Regions from separate parts of the Nocardioides sp. AE5 genome, predicted to be linked through region 2. Evidence: predicted binding sites of a transcription regulator. Region 2 holds the regulator's gene; each other region holds the start of a gene.

Region 1 (6,629 bases), on a different contig from region 2:
CCCCACGCGGACATGCCCAAGGCAAAGGCCACACCCGTTGGTATCGCGACCACTATGGATAAGCCGCCCGGGTGTCGCCGGCCTCTGGTAATGCGCCTGTCATCGCTCCACTCGGCGGAATGCGCAATGAGTGAGTATCAGTCGATCACCTGGATGGACTGATAGCCGCACGCCTGAGAAGCGGACCGACAGCAGTCAGACGGTCGGGGTCGCCGACGGAGCCGGCGACTCGAAGAGCTCCCGATATTCCTCGGGGACCAGCTCGAGCCACTCCTGGGGGATCAGGGTCGCCAGCTCCTCGGGGATGATCCCCTTCAGCTCGGACGGCAACTCCGAAGGCAGGAGCTCCTGCAACTGCGAGGGCAGGTCCTCGGGGCTCAGCGACTTCAGCCCCTCGGGAACCTCGCTGGGCAGCAGCGCCACCATCTGCTTGAGCATCTGCTCGCCGCACGCCGTCCCGACGTACATGCCGAGCGCCTGGAGCGACTCCTGGTCCGCCTCGGGGAGGTCCTGGTAGACCTTGAAGACGTCCTTGGGGTCGGACATCTTGCCGGCGTTGTCGATCAGGACCTGAACGCCGGCCGTGGCCTCGGGCGACATCTCCGCGGGCATCCCGTCGGAGAGCAGGTCCACCAGCGGGTCCTTGCTCGCGTCGGTCGAGGAGATGACTGCCACGATGTTGTCGCAGAACTCCTCCTCGCTGATCTTTGCGGAGTTGGGCGTCGCGGGCGCAGACGACGACGTCGGGTCGCCGGTCGGCTCGCCGGACGTGTTCTGGACTTCCTTGTCCCCACAACCGGTCACGGCCAGGGCCGCCAGCACGGCGGGGACGACGAGGAGTGATCTGCGCATGGCACGAGTGTAGGCACGCCATTCAACGCCGGACACGGAAACAGCCCCGCGCGCACCCGGAAATGCCGAACGGCCCCGGGGGATCCCCGGGGCCGTTCGCCTGGTGCTGGTGCGGATCAGAAGTCCATGCCGCCCATGCCGCCCATGCCACCGGACGGGTCGCCCATCGGGGCAGCCTTCTCCGGCTTGTCGGCAACGACGGCCTCGGTGGTCAGGAACAGGGCCGCGATGGAGGCCGCGTTCTGCAGGGCAGAGCGGGTCACCTTGGCCGGGTCGATGATGCCGGCGGCGATCATGTCGACGTACTCACCGGTGGCCGCGTTGAGCCCGTGGCCGGACTCCAGGTTGCGGACCTTCTCCGAGATGACGCCGCCCTCGAGGCCGGCGTTGATCGCGATCTGCTTGAGCGGGGCCTCGGTGGCGACGCGCACGATGTTGGCACCCGTGGCCTCGTCACCGGAGAGCTCGAGCTTGTCGAACGCGGTGGCGGCAGCCTGGACCAGCGCCACGCCACCTCCGGCGACGATGCCCTCCTCGACGGCGGCCTTCGCGTTGCGGACGGCGTCCTCGATGCGGTGCTTGCGCTCCTTGAGCTCGACCTCGGTGGCCGCGCCGACCTTGATCACCGCAACACCGCCGGCCAGCTTGGCCAGGCGCTCCTGCAGCTTCTCGCGGTCGTAGTCGGAGTCCGACTTCTCGATCTCGGCGCGGATCTGGTTGACCCGACCCTCGATCTGGGCCTGGTCGCCGGCACCCTCGACGATGGTGGTCTCGTCCTTGGTGATGACGACCTTGCGGGCCTGGCCGAGCAGCTCCAGGCCGGTCGACTCGAGCTTGAGGCCGACCTCCTCGGAGATGACCTGACCGCCGGTCAGGATCGCGATGTCCTGCAGCATGGCCTTGCGGCGGTCACCGAAGCCCGGCGCCTTGACGGCAGCGGACTTGAAGGTGCCACGGATCTTGTTCACCACGAGGGTGGACAGGGCCTCGCCGTCGACGTCCTCGGCCAGGATCAGCAGCGGCTTGCCGGACTGCATGACCTTCTCCAGGACCGGGAGCATGTCCTTGACGTTGGAGATCTTCTGGTTGGCGATCAGGATGTAGGCGTCCTCCAGGACGGTCTCCATCCGCTCCGGGTCGGTGACGAAGTAGGCCGAGATGTAGCCCTTGTCGAACCGCATGCCCTCGGTGAGCTCAAGGTCGATGCCGAACGTGTTCGACTCCTCGACCGTGATCACGCCTTCCTTGCCGACCTTGTCCATCGCCTCGGCGATGGCGTCACCGACGGTGGTGTCGCCACCTGCGGAGATGGTGGCGGCAGAGGCGATCTGCTCCTTGGTCTCGATGTCCTTGGCCATGCCGAGGAGCTGCGAGGACACGGCCTCGACAGCGGCCTCGATGCCACGCTTGAGGCCCATCGGGTTCGCACCCGCGGCCACGTTGCGCAGACCCTCGCGGACCATCGCCTGGGCGAGCACGGTGGCCGTGGTCGTCCCGTCACCGGCGACGTCGTCGGTCTTCTTGGCGACCTCCTTGACCAGCTCGGCGCCGATCTTCTCGTAGGGGTCCTCGAGCTCGATCTCCTTGGCGATCGAGACACCGTCGTTGGTGATCGTGGGGGCGCCCCACTTCTTCTCCAGGACGACGTTGCGACCCTTGGGGCCCAGCGTCACCTTGACGGCGTCGGCGAGGGTGTTCATGCCCCGCTCGAGGCCGCGGCGCGCCTCTTCGTTGAAAGCAATCAGCTTCGGCATAACTCCTGCGTTCCTTGCTGCATAAGAGTTGGAACGGAGTCGGGGAGCTGCCCGCGACGGACGATCCGGCTGACCCGGCGGACCCTTCCCGCCGACGCTTCGGACCTCAACTCACCGGTCCCGTTTGTTGTCACTCTCATGGTGAGAGTGCCAGCCCCATGTTTAGCACTCGACCCCTGAGAGTGCAAGGCGACCCGGGGTCCGGTCAGGGGCGTCCCAGGTGGGCCAGCACGGTGTCGGCGAACCGGCCCGCGTTGTCGGGCAGCACGTCGAGGTAGAGGCTCGGCTCGGTGACCTCCAGTTCGCTGACCGCCCAGGTCCCGTCGGCCAGGCGCATCTGGTCCACGCGGGCATAGGGAAGCTCGACGCCGCACAGTCGCTGCGCGGCCCGTACGGCGCGCTCGGCCACCTCACGATGCTCCGCCGAGGGAGTCGCGGCGACCATGGATCCGCCGTACTCCTCGTGCACCCGGATGTCGCCGGCGGCCGGCACCTTCCTGCTCGCCGAGACCACCTCACCGCCGAGCACGAAGACCGACCACTCCCCCTCGTCGTGGATCGACTCGACCAGCGGCTGCACCACCCACGGGCCCGGCGAGAGCTGGGACTCGTCCAGGTCGCCGGGGCCTCCGTCGGCCATGTCGAAGACCACCACGCCACGCCCGCCCGCCGCCGTACGCGGCTTGACCACGGCCGTGAAGAACTCGGCGATCGCGGGCGGCAACTCCTCCTCGCCGTCCACCACGATCGTCGGCACCACCGGTACGCCGGCGGCAGCGAGCTCGGGCAGGTAGGCCTTGTCGGTGTTCCAGGCAAACAGCCCGGCACCGTTGAGCAGGTGCGCCCCGGCCGCCTCGATCCGGCGCGCCCACGCCAGGAACTCGTCGTACCGGGCGTCGTAGTCCCAGGTGGAGCGCAGGCAGACCGCACCGGCGCCGGCCCAGTCGACCTCCGCGTCGTCCCAGGCCACCCAGCGCGCCGTCGTACCGCGGGCCGCGAAGGCGTCGACCAGCAGGTCGCCGCGCGGCTCGCCATCGGGCAGCCCGGCGCAGGTCACCAGCAAGACGTCGGCCATGGAGCGAGCCTAGTGGGTGTCGCCCTGCGTTGGGAGTGCCCTCAGAGAGTGGTGGTGCCCTCGGCGACGATCCGGGCCGGGCCGGTCATCAGGATCCGGTTGTCGTCGGTCCACTCGATGCGCAGCCGACCGCCCGGCACGTCGACGACGTACGGCGTACCCCGCTCGGCGCCGTCGGCCAGCGCGGTCGCCGCCATCACCGCACAGGCACCGGTGCCGCACGAGCGGGTCTCGCCCGACCCGCGCTCGTGGACCCGCATCGCGACGTGGTGGTCGCCCTGGCGGGTGACGAACTCGATGTTGACGCCGTGCGGATAGACCTCCGCGTCGTACGCCGGCTCGGTGAGCAGGTCGCCGGCCTCGGCCAGGTCGTCGACGAAGGCCACCGCGTGCGGATTGCCCATGTCGACGTTCACCGCCGCCCAGGTGCGCTCGCCGACACCGACCTTCGACTCGGGCCCGAAGGAGGGCTCGCCCATGTCGACGGTGATCGCGATGCCGCCCTCGATCTCGTCGTCGACGGAGAAGGTGACCGTCTTGATGCCGGCGCGGGTGGCCACCTTGAGCGGCTCGCGCGGGTCGATCGTGGAGTGGGTGGCCAGGTAGAGGGCGAGGACGCGGACCCCGTTGCCGCACATCTCGGAGACGGAGCCGTCGGCGTTGCGATAGTCCATGAACCACCGCGCCTCGCCGCGCGCCGCGACCGCCGCCGGGTCGTCGGTCGCGTCCGTGCGCACGACCCGGATCACGCCATCGGCGCCGATCCCGGCCCGGCGGTCGCAGAGCCGGACCACCTGGGCGGGGCTCAGCTCGATCTTGCCGCTGGCGTCCGGGACCAGGATGAAGTCGTTCTCGGTGCCGTGTCCCTTGACGAAGTCGTACTCACTCACGCCGCCCATCCTTCCACGTCCCCACGAACGCTCACTCGTTGCGCTCCGAACGCTCAGTCGTTGTGGTCCGAAAGCTCAATCGTTGTCGTAACGGCATCAAGGATTGAGCTTTCGAGCATCAATGAGTGAGCGTTCGTGGGACCAGGGCCGCTGCCTTGTCGGCCAGGTCGGGGTCGTCCCAGGCCAGCCAGGTGATCCGCGGGTCCTTGCGGAACCACTGGTCCTGGCGGCGCGCGAAGCGGCGCGTCGCGATCACGGTCCGCTCCCGGGCCTCCGCCTCGGTGAGTTCGCCCCGCAGGTGCGCCATCACCTCCGGATAGCCGATCGCGCGACTCGCGGTCCGGGCCCCGGCCAACCCCCGCTCCACCAGGGCAGCGACCTCGTCGACGAAGCCTGCTTCGAACATCGCGTCCACCCGGCGCTCGATCCGCTGGTGCAACGTGGCCCGGTCGATCGCGACGCCGATCTGGTGCGCGTTCGCCACGGCGTACGCCAGGCGCGGCAAGGTGGCGCTGAACTTCTCACCGGTCAGCTCGATCACCTCGAGCGCCCGTACGATCCGACGTCCGTTGGAGGCCAGGATGGCTGCGGCAGCATCGGGGTCCAGCGTCGCCAGGCGCTCATGGAGTACGCCGGACCCGACGCGCTCCAGCTCATCGGTGAGCCGGCGGCGTACGTCGGGATCGGTGCCGGGGAACGCGAACTCGTCGAGCACGGCGCGGGTGTAGAGCGCCGAGCCGCCGACCAGGATCGGCGTCGTACCGGCGTCGCGGAGCCGGGTGATGGTGGCGCGGGCCAGCGCCTGGAACTCCGCCACCGAGGCCACCTGGTCGATGTCGAGGAAGTCGAGCAGGTGGTGGGTGATGCCGCGGCGCTGGTCGGGCGGCTGCTTGGCGGTGCCGATGTCCATCCCGCGATAGACCTGCATCGCGTCGGTGTTGACCACCTCGCCGCCGAGCCGTTCGGCGAGTGCCAGGGAGAGGTCCGTCTTCCCTGCCGCGGTCGGCCCGACCACGGCGATCACCGGCACTGCGTCCGGTGGCTGGGATGAATCGGACATGGGGCCTAGTCTTCCAGAGTCAACATCTCGGGCCGCGGACACGACCGTCACGGCTGGAACGAAGGAGAAGCACATGGGATTCCTCGACAAGCTCAAGGGCAAGAGCGGCGACATCAAGGACAAGGCCGCCGACGCCGTCGACAAGCACGGCGAGAAGATCGGTGACGGCCTCGACAAGGCCAAGGACTTCGTCAACGACAAGACCGGCGGCAAGCTAGGCGACAAGGCCGACACCGCGGTGGACAAGGCGAAGGAGGCGCTGGACAAGCTCGACGGCAAGGCCGACGGCGACGTCAAGTGACCTGCCTGCGCCAAGCCTGAGGGGCCCGGGACTTCCCGGGCCCCTCGTGCATTTCCGGGCTGCTCCACCCGGCCGGCTCCCTTGTAGAGCCGGCTCGGCCCCTTGTAAAGCCCGGTCCATGCGCCTGTGCACCTCGCCAGCGGGGTGCAAAGCCAACACAAGGGCGCGGTAGTGCGATGCGCGCGACGTTACCCCGTGCGACGGGCGCGACGTGGCCCCGTGCGATGCGCGCCGCGTGGCCCGTAGTGCGATGCCCGCGACGCGCAGGCCTCAGGCGGTACGCCGCAGCAGGACCACCCCGTCCTCCAGCACCGCCTCCTCGCCGTCCGGGCCGACGGCATCGCGAGTACGCGTCTCGGCGAGCACCGTGCGCCACGAGCCCGCATCGAGATCGAGCTCCGCGATCTCCTGCTCGGGGGTGAGGAAGTCATGGGAGTGACGGTGTCCCTCGTGACCTTCCTCATCGTGCGCTCGGGCCCACGGCGGGAACCCGGCGTGCGAGACCACCAGGAGATGTCCGCCCGCGGCGACCCGGCTGGCGGCATACCGCAGGATCCGGGTCCGCTCCAATTCGACCTGGGAGTGGAAGAAGGTTGCGGTGACCAGGTCGAACTCGTCCTGCGTCCGCCATTCGGTCAGGTCGGTCGCCTCGAAGATCGCCTCGACCCCGGCCGCCGCTGCTGCGGCGCGGCCCCGC
Region 2 (6,629 bases):
TTCCAGGGAGCACTGTCGGCTGCTGTCTCCGCGGACCCGGTCGACCCCGACTATCGCCACGCCTGGCCGGTCGGCACCACCATCGACACCCCGCAGGACGGCGACATCTCCGGCGAGATCCTGACCGTCCGGCTCCGCTCCGGACAGACGCCGTTGCGCGAGCGCCCCTCGGGGATGGACGAGCGTGAGGCGGCACTGTCGGTGGAGCAGCTCATCTACACCGCCCAGGCCGCGATCGGTTCCGGTCGCCACCCGGTGCAGATCCTGCTCGACGGCGAACCGACCGACATGGTGCTCGGCGTACCGACCGCCGAACCGCTCGCCAACGGCCAGTTGACCCAGACCCTGTCGTTGATGAACATCACCACCCCGGCCGAGGGCGAGGCCGTCTCCGCATCGTTCACCGCAACCGGGGTGAACAACGGCTTCGAGGCCTGGTTCGGCTGGGAGATCATCGACGCCGACGGCACCGTGGTCAAGGAGGGGTTCGGCATGGCCGAGGGCGCCTATGAGGAACGCCTCTGGGCCTGGCAGAGCGAGGAGATCGACGTCTCCGACCTGGCCCCGGGCAGCTACACCTTCCGCGCCTTCAACGACGATCCGTCCGGTGGCGCCGAGGGCAACGGCCCGGCCGAGGACACCCGGACGATCGTCATCGAGTGATGCGCACCGGCACCGACTCCACGCCGTACACGATGGACGACTCACGGAATCCGTAATCGTCGACTCCCGAGGTGACCAGTTCCATGTCGGGGAAGCGCTGGGCCAGCTTGGGGAAGGCGGCGCGGAGCTCCATCCGGGCCAGCTCGGCACCGACGCAGCGGTGCAGGCCGTGGCCGAAGGCCAGGTGTGAGCGGTCCGGCACCCGGTCGGGGTCGAAGGAGTCGGGCGCATCGCCGAAGGCCGGGTCCCGGTTGACGCCGGGCAGCGAGACCAGGACCACGTCGCCCTTGCGGACCTGCTTGTCGCCGACCAGCGCGTCCTGCTTGGCAAACCGTGGGAAGGCCACCTGGACCACGGAGAGATAGCGGAGCAGTTCCTCGACGATCGGGTCCACCGATGCCTCGTCGGTGCGGATCCGGTCCCAGGACTTCCGGTCACCGAGCAGCACGGCGGTGCCCATGGCAAGCATCGAGGCCGAGGTCTCCATGCCGCCGTTGAAGACGCCGTCGGCCAGGCCGGCCAGGTCGTAGTCGCTGATCTCGTCGCCGTGGTCGCGGATGATCTGGCCGATCAGGCCGGGACCGGGATCCAGGCGCTGCTTGCGGGTGGCCTCCTTGAGGAACTCCCGCGACTCGGAGATGGCGCCCAGGGAGCCGGTGCCGCCCTGGGTGACGTCGAAGCGGGCGCTGCCCAGGTCCATGAAGGTCTGCCGGTCGCGGTCGGGCAGGCCGAGCAGCTCGCAGATGACCAGGAACGGCACCGGGAAGCCGAAGGTCGGCACCAGGTCCACCACCTCGCCGTTCGCCCCGGCGGCGGCGATCTCGTCGAGCTGGCGCTCGATGATGGCGTCGATCATCGGCTGGATCCGGGCCAGGCGGCGCATGGTGAACTCGGGCGTGATCAGCTTCCGCAGCCGGGTGTGGTCGGGCGGATCGGTGAAGCCAAGGCCGCCGATGTCGCCGTCGGCCGCCCCGCGCGCTCCGACGTACGGACGGATGTCGGTGCTGTAGGAGGTGTCCTGCAGCACCGCCCGCCCCTCGTCGATGCCGGTGACCAGCCAGATCCCCATCCCCATCAGCGAGGTGAGGTGGTGGACCGGCTCGGTGGTGCGGGTCTCGGCGATCCGGGGCGTCGGGTCGAAGCCGTCCCGCTTCAGCGGCCACCCCATCGACTCGGGGACCTTGTCCAGGCGGGAGAGGTCGATGGTCTGGGCGGGCATCACCTTGAGCAAGGCGCCGCGGACGAGTCCGAGCACCCGTCGCTTGATCTGCATCATGTCTCCAGCGTTCCTGATCTTCTCAATGGTCCGGGGAGCTCCCCCACCGGGCGGTGCGGGAGAGGAGCGCGGCCACCGCGGCAACGCCGGCGGTGGATGTCCGCATCACCTCTTGCCCCATCCGCACCGGCGTGACACCTGCTGCGGTGAAGAGTTCGAGCTCCTTGTCGCTGATCCCACCCTCGGGGCCGACGACGAGGGCAATCGTGCCCGATGCCGACAGGGGTACGTCGACCAGGGGCACCGTGGCCGCCTCGTGCAGCACGACCGCCGTGTCCACGCCGGCCAGCATCTCCACCACCGCGGCGGTGCCTGCCAACTCGGTGACCTCGGGGAACCACGAGCGCCGGGCCTGCTTCGCGGCCTCCCGGGCGGTGTTCGCCCACTTCGCGTGGGACTTCGCCGCCCGCTCACCGCGCCACACGGCCACCGAGCGCTCGGCGGCCCACGGCACGATCCGCTGTACGCCGATCTCGGTGAGCACCTCGACCGCCAGTTCGCCGCGGTCCCCCTTGGGCAGGGCCTGGACGACGGTGACCTGCGGCGTCGGCAAGGCCGCTTCCTCGAGCGCGGTGACCTCGACGTCGAGGCGGCGCTTTCCGGTCCCGGTCACGGTGCCGGTGGCCGCGATCCCGGCACCGTCGGTGAGGACCACCTGCTCGCCGACGCGGATCCGGCGTACCGCGACGGCATGGTGCGCCTCATCCCCGGTCACCTCGATCACATCACCGACGGCGACGCCGACCAGTGCCGGGACCAGGTGGACCGGGAGCGACATCAGTGGAACGCGTCGCGCAGGCGCCCGAAGACGGACTTCTGGGTGGCCTGGACGCCGCCGTCCGGCTGCTCCTCGCCGCGCAGCGCGGCCAGCTCGCGGAGCAGTTCCTCCTGACGGGCATCGATGCGGGTCGGGGTCTCCACCGCGACCGTGACGACCAGGTCGCCGCGACCGACGTTGCGCAGGCCCGGGACGCCCTTCGCGCGCAGCACCTGCTCGGTGCCGGACTGGGTGCCGGGCTTGATCTCGAGGTCGAAGGAGGTCTCCAGCTCCGAGTCCGGCCCAGCCAGGTCGGCCTCCAGCGTGGGCAGGGTCAGGGTGACCCCGAGGGCGGCTGCGGTCATCGGCACGGTGACCTCGCAGTGCAGGTTGTTGCCGTGGCGGGTGAAGGTCTTGTGCGCGGCGACGTGGATCTCCACGAAGAGGTCGCCGGCGGGACCGCCGCCGGGGCCGACCTCGCCCTGACCGCTGAGCTGGACGCGGGTGCCCTCGTCGACACCGGCGGGGATCTTGACGGTCAGGTTGCGGCGCGAGCGGACCCGGCCCTCACCGGAGCAGTCGCGGCACGGGTCGGGGATGATCGTGCCGAAGCCCCGGCAGGCCGCACACGGGCGCAGGGTCCGGATCTCGCCGAGGAAGGAACGCTGCACCTGGGCCACCTCGCCCTGGCCGCGGCAGGTCTCACAGGTGACCGGCTTGCTGCCGGGTGCGGCACCGTCGCCGTGGCAGGTCTCGCAGACCACGGCGGTGTCGACCTTCAGCTCGCGGGTCACCCCGAAGGCGGCCTCGGCGAGCTCGACCTCGAGCCGGATCAGGGCGTCCTGGCCCCGGCGTACGCGCGGGCGGGGCCCCCGGCCACCGCCACCGCCTCCGCCGCCCTGGCCGCCGAAGAAGGCATCCATGATGTCGGTGAAGGAGAAGCCGGCGCCCTGGCCGAAGCCACCGGCGCCCACGCCGCCCCCGAACGGGTCGCCGCCGCGGTCATAGGCGGCGCGCTTCTGCGGGTCGCTGAGCACCTCGTAGGCCATCGAGACCTCCTTGAACCGCTCCTGGGTCTCGGGGTCCGGGTTCACGTCCGGGTGCAGCTGTCTGGCCAACTTGCGGTAGGCCTTCTTGATGGCGTCCGGCTCGGCGTCACGGGGCACGCCGAGGAGCTGGTAGAGGTCCTGACTCATGAGTCCTTCTCGTTGCTGGTGTGGTTCACGCTTCGTCGAGGATCCGTGACATGTAGCGGGCCACGGCCCGCACGGTCGTCATCGTCCCCGGATAGTCCATGCGGGTCGGGCCGACGATGCCGAGGGAGGCCACCGCCTGGTCCTCGGGACCGTAGCCGGTCGCCACGACGCTGGTGCCGGCCAGTTCCTGGTAGGGGCCCTCGTGACCGATCCGCACGGTCAGGGCACCCGCGGCGCCGGTCTCGCCGAGGAGCTTGAGCAGCACCACGTGCTCCTCGAGCGCCTCGAGCAGTGGCCGGAGGGTGGTGTCGAACCCCTCGCCGAACCGGGCCAGGTTGGAGGTGCCGCCGACCAGGATCCGCTCGTCCGAGCGGTGGTCGCTCATCGCCTCGGCCAGGGTGGCGCAGACCAGTTCCGCGGCCGGCCGCACGGTCGGCTCGACCGCTTCCGGTACGCCGTCGAGTGCCATGACCGCCTCCGCGATGATCTCGCCGGTGATGGCCAGGTTCACCGCGCTGCGCAGCACTGCCAGTGACTCATCGTCGAGTTCGTCGGCCAGATCCGCCAGTCGTTGCTCGACACGCCCGGTGGAGAGGATGAGCACGATCAGCAGCCTGGTCGGGGCCAGGGCCACCAACTCGACGTGGCGCACGGTGCTGCGGCTCAGTGTCGGGTATTGCACGACGGCGACCTGGCGGGTCAGCTGGGCGAGCAGGCGCACGCTGCGCTGGACCACGTCGTCGAGGTCGACCGAGCCCTCCAGGAAGTTGGCGATGGCGCGCTGCTCGGGTGCGCTCATCGGCTTGAGCGTGGTGAGCTTGTCGACGAAGAGGCGGTAGCCCTTGTCAGTGGGCACCCGGCCGGCACTGGTGTGCGGCTGGTGGATCAGCCCCTCGTCCTCGAGGGCGGCCATGTCGTTGCGAACCGTGGCCGGCGAGACGCCGAGCTGGTGGCGCTCGACCAGTGCCTTGGACCCGACCGGCTCCTCGGTGGAGACGTAGTCCTCGACGATCGCCCGGAGCACGGCGAGGCGACGATCTTCCATCATCTGCAGCACTCCTGTCTGGTCCGGTCCGTTCCTGCGCCATCCGTCTGGCACTCATCAACTTCGAGTGCCAATCCTACTCGCCCGTCGGCAAAATGGCGGACCACCGTTGCCGATCACGCTGAAGTGAGGTTAGGCTCACCTTAGTCATCACGAAGGAGATCCCTACATGCCGATCACCCAACCCTCGCACGACCCTGCAGCCCTGGCCGGCCACGCCCGCAGCATCCTGGCCGCCCCCTCGGCGGTGGACCTGGTCGTCGAGGGCGCGGCGTACGACCTCTCCGAGGGCGTCACCGTCCAGGACGACTGCGGCATCCCGACCTTCCTGGCCCCCATCGACAGCGTCCTGGACCGCGCCGCGTCCCAGGCCAGCAACGCCCTGCTGCGGATCTCCAGCGACCTGGCGCCGGGCGACGAGTCGGTGATCCTGGCCGGGCGGCTGCGCCTGGCCGGCGGATGTGCCCACCAGCAGGTGGTCCGGGTGATCACCCTGGAGATCGGCCTGGTCACCTTGGTCTCCACCAGCAACGGCGCCGAGCGCCACACCACGGTGCCGACCCGCGAGTTCCGCAGCCCCGCCCACCGGCTCAACGCCGGCTACCTGCGCGGCACGATGGCGCATGCCAACGAGTGCCACCAGGACGAACTGCGCCAGGCGGTCGCGATGGCGACCGGGCAGCGGGTCGGCAACGTGTTGGGCGTCGCCGTGCACGACCTCACCCCGAGTGGCCTGCGCCTCTCCTGGCTCGAGCCCGAGGGCGGCCACATGAGCAGGATCGACTTCCCCCGCCCGGCCCGCGACCCCGAGGAACTCGCCGCCCTGCTCAGCTCCCATCTGCACTCCGGCATCTGCTGACCCACGAACGCTCACTCGTTGCGTCGCGAACGCTCAATCGTTGATGCGCGAAAGCTCAATCGTTGCGGTGGCTACCCTGAACCTGTGCCCTCCTCCCCTGCCTTGCCGCGCGAAGTCGCCGACCGCATCTGGGTGATCCGCCACCCGTGGTTCGACGTGAACACCACGGTGATCGGCGGCCAGCACGGCGTGGTCGTGGTGGACACCACGGCCTCCAGCCGGGAGATGACCCGCACCCTGGCCGCCATCGAGCGCCTCGGCGCCGGCCCGGTGATCGCCGCGGTCAACACCCACGCGCACTTCGACCACGTCCTGGGCAACGCCGCCCTGGGCGCGGTCCCGATCCATGCCCACGAGGCCACCGCGGAGGCGCTGGTCGCCTTCGGCGCCAACCGGGCGCCGTACGACGGCAGCGAGGGCGGTGGCGAGCGGGCGGCGGAGATCGACGCATCACCGGTGGCGGTGCCCACCGATACCTTCTCCTCGGCGCGCGTGCTCGACCTCGGCGACCGCCAGGTCGAACTGCTCCATCCCGGGCGCGGCCACACCGCCGGCGACCTGGTGGTCCGCGTGCCGGACGCGGACGTGGTGGTCGCCGGTGACCTGGTCGAGGAGTCCGCTCCCCCGGCGTACGGCGATGACTGCTGGCCGATGGAATGGCCGACGTCGCTGGACCTGGTCATCGCACTGATGACCGACACCACCGTCGTCATCCCCGGGCACGGCGCAGTGGTCGGCCTCGACTTCGTGCACGAGCAACGGGCCGGGATCGGCATCGTCGCCGAGACCATCCGCGACCTGGCCGGGCGCGGCGTACCGGCCTCGCAGGCCCT
Region 3 (6,629 bases), on a different contig from region 2:
CCGGGCGGACATCGTGGTGGCCACGGACACGCCGTACGTGCTGGGCCGCAGTGACGCGCCGGTGCGGATCGCGACGTACGGCGAGACCCCGGCGGCGATGGAGGCGCTGGTGGCCGTGCTCACCGGCCGGGCGAGGGCACCCGGGACGTTGCCGGTTGAGGTGGACGGCGTGGAGCGGACGGGCTGCTGAGCGGAGCGCGTGCGCTCAGAGGGGCTGCACCAGCAGGGCAGTGCCCGCGCCGGCGATGCGGGTCAGCACCAGGGTCGCCTCCTGCTCGCCGTGCAGGGCGAGGCGCTTGCGCAACTGCTCGGGGACCACGTCGACGCCACGCTTCTTGATGGTCAGCCGGCCGATGCCGCGCTCGCGCAGCGCCGCCCGCAGCGGCTTCTCGCGATAGGGCAGTTCCTCGATCACGCGGTAGCCGCGGGCGAAGGGGGAGCGGAAGGCGCCGTCGGCGGTGACATAGGCGATGTGCTCGTCGAGCAGGCCGCCGTCGACCCCGGCCGCGACCGCGGTGACCAGGCCGGCACGGATCACCGCGCCGTCAGGTTCGTAGAGGAAGTCGCCCAATGCACGGACCGGCCGGTCCTTGCCCTGCCACGGGTCGTCGGCCTCGGTCAGGGTGGCCAGGCCGCCGGCAGCAGGGAGCACCGTGGCGCGGCGCCGGGCGATCGCCAGGTACGACGACCAGAGCACGGCCTCCTTCACCTCGCCGGCCTCGCTGACCCATTCCGCCTCGGTGCCCTCGGGGATCAGGTCGTGGTCGATGCCCGGCGCCAGCTTGACCACGGAGGGGCGGTCGAAGAGTCCCTGGACGAAGGTCCACGGCGGGGTCCAGCCCTCGGCGTCGAAGACCCGGCCGCGTCCGCGGCGCCGTGCCGGGTCGGCGAAGACCGCGCCGAAGCCGTCGAGGTCGAGCCGGGTGCCGTCGGTGGCCTGGACGGCGCCGCCCAGGCCGAGGGCGGCCAGGTTGGCTTGGGCGATCGCGACGCGCACCGGGTCGAGGTCGACGCCGGCGACGGTCAGTCCGGCGCGGGCGAAGGCGACCAGGTCGCCGCCGATGCCGCAGCCGAGATCGAGCACGCTCGGCGGTTCGGCGGCGGCGAGCCGGGCGGCCCGGTGGTCGGCCACGCGGCGCCGGGTGGCCTGCTCCAGGGCGTCGGGGGTGAAGTACATGCTGGTCGCGTCGGCGTCGAACTTCGCCACGGCGCGCGCCCTCAACTGCGCCTGGGTCAGCGCGGCCGCGGCCCGGTCGGGGTCGGACTCGAGCCTGCGTACGGCGGCGGCCGAGCGCACCGGGTCACCGTCGGCATCGGCGTACGCGTGGGTGGCCGCCTCGAGGAGGCGCTGGCCATCGTCGCCCAGCAACCAGGTGAAGGTCTCGAGATCCATGCGTCCATCCTCGCCGACGGTGCTCGCGGCGCCGATAGCGGCGTCTGGGCGGATCCGGGCGGCCCCGACTCTGGCACTCACTTGAGGAGAGTGCTAACGTCTGTTCTGGCACTCTCGCCCTGAGGGTGCCAGCGCTTGCAACCGAGTGCGACCCCCGCGACGGCGTACTCATCTGCAGGCTCAAACTTCCCGGGAGACCCGCTCCACGTGGGTCGCCCAGCCCGTGAACCAGAACAAGTGGAGAAAGTGGAGGTCGACACGTGTCGGTCAACATCAAGCCTCTCGAGGACCGCATCATCGTCAAGCAGCTCGAGGCGGAGGAGACCACGGCATCGGGCCTGGTCATCCCCGACACCGCCAAGGAGAAGCCCCAGGAGGGCGAGGTCGTGGCGGTCGGCCCGGGTCGCTTCAACGACGACGGTGACGAGCGCGTCCCGATGGACATCTCGGTCGGCGACAAGGTCATCTACAGCAAGTACGGCGGCACCGAGGTCAAGTACGGCGGTGTGGAGTACCTGATCCTCAACGCCCGCGACGTCCTCGCCATCGTTTCCTGACGGACTGGCATCCCGGCTGCCGGCGTTGGCCTCGGTCGACGACCGCTCCGCTCAAAGGTCGCCTCCTTCGTCCGCCTCGGCAGCCGGGCGCCAGCCCGCCAGGGGTCCTCGTGGCCACCGGCGGGCTGCTGCCATTTCGTCCCCTGAGTTCTATTGAGGAGAAGCAATGCCGAAGATTCTTGAGTTCGACGAGGATGCTCGTCGCGCGCTGGAGCGGGGCGTCGACGCCCTGGCCAACGCAGTCAAGGTGACGCTCGGCCCCAAGGGCCGCTACGTCGTGTTGGACAAGAAGTGGGGCGCTCCCACCATCACCAACGACGGTGTCACCGTGGCCCGGGAGGTGGAACTCGACGACCCGTTCGAGAACCTCGGTGCGCAACTGACCAAGGAAGTTGCCACCAAGACCAACGACATCGCCGGTGACGGCACCACCACCGCCACCGTGCTGGCCCAGGCGATGGTCCACGAGGGCCTGCGTGCCGTGGCCGCCGGGATCAACCCGATGGGCCTCAAGCGCGGCATGGACGCTGCGGCCGCTGCCGTCAGTGACGCGCTGCTCGAGGCTGCCCGCGAGGTCGACTCCGTCGAGGACATGTCCTCGGTGGCGACCATCTCCAGCCGCGACAAGCACATCGGTGACCTGCTCGCGCAGGCCTTCGACAAGGTCGGCAAGGACGGTGTGATCACCGTCGAGGAGTCCAACACCATGGGCACCGAGCTCGACTTCACCGAGGGGATGCAGTTCGACAAGGGCTACATCTCGCAATACTTCGTCACCGACGCCGAGCGGATGGAAGCGGTCCTGGAGGACCCCTACATCCTGCTGCACCAGGGCAAGATCTCCGCGATCTCCGACCTGCTGCCGCTGCTGGAGAAGGTCATCGCGACCGGGAAGCCGCTCTTCATCCTGGCCGAGGACGTCGAGGGCGAGGCCCTGTCTACCCTGGTCGTCAACAAGATCAAGGGCACTTTCAACGCCGTCGCCGTCAAGGCGCCCGCGTTCGGTGACCGGCGCAAGGCCATGCTGCAGGACATCGCGATCCTGACCGGTGGCCAGGTGATCGCTCCCGAGATCGGCCTCAAGCTGGACCAGGTCGGCCTCGAAGTGCTGGGCCAGGCCCGCCGCGTCGTGGTCACCAAGGACAACACCACCATCGTCGAAGGCGCCGGTGAGGCGTCCGGTGTCGAGGCACGGGTTGCCCAGATCAAGGCCGAGATCGAGAACAGCGACTCCGACTGGGACCGCGAGAAGCTCCAGGAGCGCCTCGCCAAGCTCGCCGGTGGCGTCTGCGTGATCAAGGTCGGCGCCGCCACCGAGGTGGAGCTGAAGGAGAAGAAGCACCGGATCGAGGACGCCGTCTCCGCGACGCGCGCCGCGATCGAGGAGGGCATCGTCCCCGGCGGTGGTTCCGCGCTGATCCACGCCGTTGCCGCGCTCGAGGGTGACCTCGGCCTGGACGGTGACGAGGCCGTCGGTGTCCGCGTGGTCCGCAAGGCTGCCGACGAGCCGCTGCGCTGGATCGCCGAGAACGGTGGCGAGAACGGCTACGTGGTGACCACCAAGGTCCGTGAGCTCGGCGTCGGCCAGGGCTACAACGCGGCCACCGGTGAATACGGCGACCTGGTTGCCCAGGGCGTGCTCGACCCGGTGAAGGTGACCCGCTCCGCGCTGGTCAACGCCACCTCGATCGCAGCCATGCTGCTGACGACCGAGACCCTGGTCGTCGAGAAACCCGAAGAGGAAGAGGACGAGCCCGCGGCCGGTCACGGTCACGGTCACGGCCACTGATCCACTCCGCAGACGGCCCGCAGTGCTTCGGCGCTGCGGGCCGTCCGCCACTTCCGGCCACCGCAATCCCGCATGTAACGCGGAGTCCTTGTCGCTTGAGTAGTGCTGTGCACCCCTCTTTCGTCAACAGCACCGCACAAGTTGATGGATGGGGTAGCGGCGCCAGCACCGTACAAGTCACGGCGTACGTCGTCAGCGCGGACCACCGGGCCGGCCGCTCAATCCAGGAGCCGGTCCCACATCCGCCACGGGGAGCCGCACTCGGGCGCCAGATCAGCGCGCTCGACGTCGTTGCGGAGGTAGACCGGGGCGCCGCCGCAGGCCGAACCGTGGCGTACGTAGCCCAGGTCGAGCGCCACCTCCAGGTCGATCGTGCCCTCGCTGGTCCACTCGTCGAGCGGGATCCACTCCACGAACCAGGTCACCCGGTCCTCCCCGGTCAGGTGCTCCACCATCTGGGTGCGGTCGCCGTCCAGGGCACGCATCGGCAGGCTCCACAGATACGGGTACGGCGCCGCCAGGTTGGCGCCCATCACGATGTCCGCCCGCCCGCCGTGCACCATGATCGTGTCCCCGCGCTGCGCGGCAGCCTCGATCGCCTCACCGGTCGCGTAGGCCTGCGGCGAGGTGAAGCCGACCGCGTTCTGCCCGACCCACACCACCAGGCCCGCTGCCGCCGACGCCACGGCGAACCCGACCGAGCGGCGCGCCCAGGTGTACGCCGTCTCCGAGGCGCCGGCGAGCAGCAGCACCGCCAGCAGGGTGGCCGGCGTGAGCAGGTGCAGGTAGGGACTCCAGAAGCTGCCGCTGAGCCCGAGGCTGGCCCCGTCCACCGCGATCACGGCGCAGGTGGCCGCGGTGATGCCGGGATGCGCGCGCCACGCCTCGCGCAATCGCGTGGCGAGCAGGACCATGAAGAGGGCCATCCCGGTCAGCACGAAGAAGAGCGTGATGATCACCGCCCGCTTCTTCGAGTTGCCCAGCATCTGCGACCCGATCACCTCGAGCGCATCGGAGCGGAACCCGAAGACGGCATAGGCGAGTTCGTCCAGGCCGACCCCGGCGGCAAGGCACCAGCCCAGCGTGGCCACGATCGGCACGGCCGCACCGAGGAGCGCAGCGGCGGTGAGCCGGAGGAAGTCGCCCCGGGACAACCGTCCCACCACCACGGAGGTGAGCAACAGGACGCCACCGAAGACCAGCCCGGTGACCATGTTCTGCTTCATCCCCAGTACCAGCGTGGCGAAGAATCCCGCTCCTGCGGCCAGCGCCACCGCACGCAGCCGGCGTGGGGCCCGTTCCTGCCCGGACCCCAGCCCGAGCGCGGCCAGCGCCTCCACGCTCAACAAGATGCTGGTCATCACGATCGGGATCCCGAGCACCTCGCCCTTGGCCTGGACCGGGTCGATCAGGGTGGTGCTGGTCAGCGCGGTGGCCACCACGGCCGTCCACCGGGCGGCCCGGGCCCCGTTGACCAGGTACGCCGTACGGGCGGCGACCACGACCAGCCAGCCGCAGCCCACGGCCGCGACCAGGCGCAGGAAGTAGGGACCGCCGACCAGGTCGGCCCAGCGATAGAGCAGGACCAGCAGTGGGGGCCGGTCCACCCAGTAGTCGCCATAGAGCGAGCCCGGCCCGGGGTCCCAGTGGCGCCCGACCAGCGTGTAGCCGGACTCGTCCGGGCCCAGGGGCCACATCAGCGCCGGGAAGTGGAGCAGCACCGCGGCCACGGCACAGATCCAGACGACGCGCCGGGTGCCGAGGGCGGCGTACCGCCGGCGCAGTTCGTCGACCAGGAGCATGCGCACAGACTGCCACGACCACCGTTTCGTCCGGCTCCCGGCGCGTCGATAGGATGGTGGAGTGGAGCTCCCAGACAAGTTCGCTGCCCTTGGTCTCACCTACGACGACGTGCTGTTGCTGCCCGGCCATTCGGACATGGCACCGGCCGACATCGACACCACCTCGCGGCTGACCCGCGAGATCTCGCTGAAGGTGCCGTTGATCTCGGCGGCGATGGACACCGTCACGGAGTCGCGGATGGCGATCGCGATGGCCCGCGAGGGCGGCATCGGTGTGCTGCACCGCAACCTGTCCGTCGAGGACCAGGCCTACCAGGTCGACCTGGTCAAGCGGACCCAGACCGGGATCATCTCCAACCCGGTCACCATCGGCCCGGACGCCACCCTGGAGGACCTGGACCGGATCTGCGGTGAATACCGGGTCTCCGGCCTGCCCGTGGTCGACACCGACAACAAGCTCCTCGGCATCATCACCAACCGCGACCTGCGCTTCACCCCGGTCGCCGAGTGGGCCACCACCAAGGTCAGCGAGGTGATGACCACCCATCCGCTCTTCACCGGCCCGGTCGGCATCTCGCGTGAGGACGCCACCGCCCTGCTGCGCCAGAACAAGCGCGAGCGGCTGCCCCTGGTGGACGCCGATGGCCGCCTTGGCGGCCTGATCACGGTCAAGGACTTCGTCAAGTCCGAGCAGCACCCCCACGCCAGCAAGGACGCCGACGGCCGCCTGATGGTCGGCGCCGCGATCGGGTACTTCGGCGACGCGTGGGAGCGTGCCACCACCCTGATCGAGGCCGGCGTCGACGTGCTCGTCGCGGACACCGCCCACGGCCACGTGACCCTGCTGCTGGACATGGTCCGCCGGCTCAAGTCCGACCCCGCCACCAAGCACGTCCAGGTGATCGGCGGCAACGTCGCCACCCGCGAGGGCGCGCAGGCATTCGTCGACGCGGGCGCAGACGCGGTCAAGGTCGGCTTCGGCCCCGGATCCATCTGTACGACGCGCGTGGTCACCGGCACCGGCGTACCCCAGATCACCGCCGTCTACGAGGCGTCCCTGGCCTGCAAGCCGGCCGGCGTACCGGTGA

The links. Region 2 encodes HrcA, which represses chaperone genes, less so after heat shock. Its sites were predicted from a motif close to TTGGCACTCGNNNNNNNCGAGTGCCAA; they were not measured.
Positions count from the first base shown of each region.
Region 1: a site for HrcA is predicted at 2,734-2,760, ahead of groL (chaperonin GroEL). Genes of this name have one in related genera too.
Region 3: a site for HrcA is predicted at 1,464-1,490, ahead of groES (co-chaperone GroES). Genes of this name have one in related genera too.

Region 1 is NZ_JAUZVI010000014.1:65,267-71,895, forward strand. It holds gene Q9R27_RS17375 (hypothetical protein) at 196-852, opposite strand; gene groL (chaperonin GroEL) at 969-2,606, opposite strand; gene Q9R27_RS17385 (hypothetical protein) at 2,812-3,681, opposite strand; gene dapF (diaminopimelate epimerase) at 3,723-4,580, opposite strand; gene miaA (tRNA (adenosine(37)-N6)-dimethylallyltransferase MiaA) at 4,690-5,631, opposite strand; gene Q9R27_RS17400 (antitoxin) at 5,705-5,932, shown strand; gene Q9R27_RS17405 (methyltransferase domain-containing protein) at 6,203-6,629, opposite strand, start outside.
Region 2 is NZ_JAUZVI010000002.1:166,810-173,438, reverse strand. It holds gene Q9R27_RS03920 (Gmad2 immunoglobulin-like domain-containing protein) at 1-663, shown strand, start outside; gene Q9R27_RS03915 (cytochrome P450) at 653-1,939, opposite strand; gene Q9R27_RS03910 (16S rRNA (uracil(1498)-N(3))-methyltransferase) at 1,962-2,717, opposite strand; gene dnaJ (molecular chaperone DnaJ) at 2,717-3,892, opposite strand; gene hrcA (heat-inducible transcriptional repressor HrcA) at 3,918-4,940, opposite strand; gene Q9R27_RS03895 (hypothetical protein) at 5,107-5,796, shown strand; gene Q9R27_RS03890 (MBL fold metallo-hydrolase) at 5,881-6,629, shown strand, end outside.
Region 3 is NZ_JAUZVI010000004.1:252,659-259,287, reverse strand. It holds gene Q9R27_RS08790 (glycoside hydrolase family 3 N-terminal domain-containing protein) at 1-190, shown strand, start outside; gene Q9R27_RS08785 (class I SAM-dependent methyltransferase) at 206-1,393, opposite strand; gene groES (co-chaperone GroES) at 1,654-1,950, shown strand; gene groL (chaperonin GroEL) at 2,117-3,739, shown strand; gene Q9R27_RS08770 (hypothetical protein) at 3,958-5,541, opposite strand; gene guaB (IMP dehydrogenase) at 5,603-6,629, shown strand, end outside.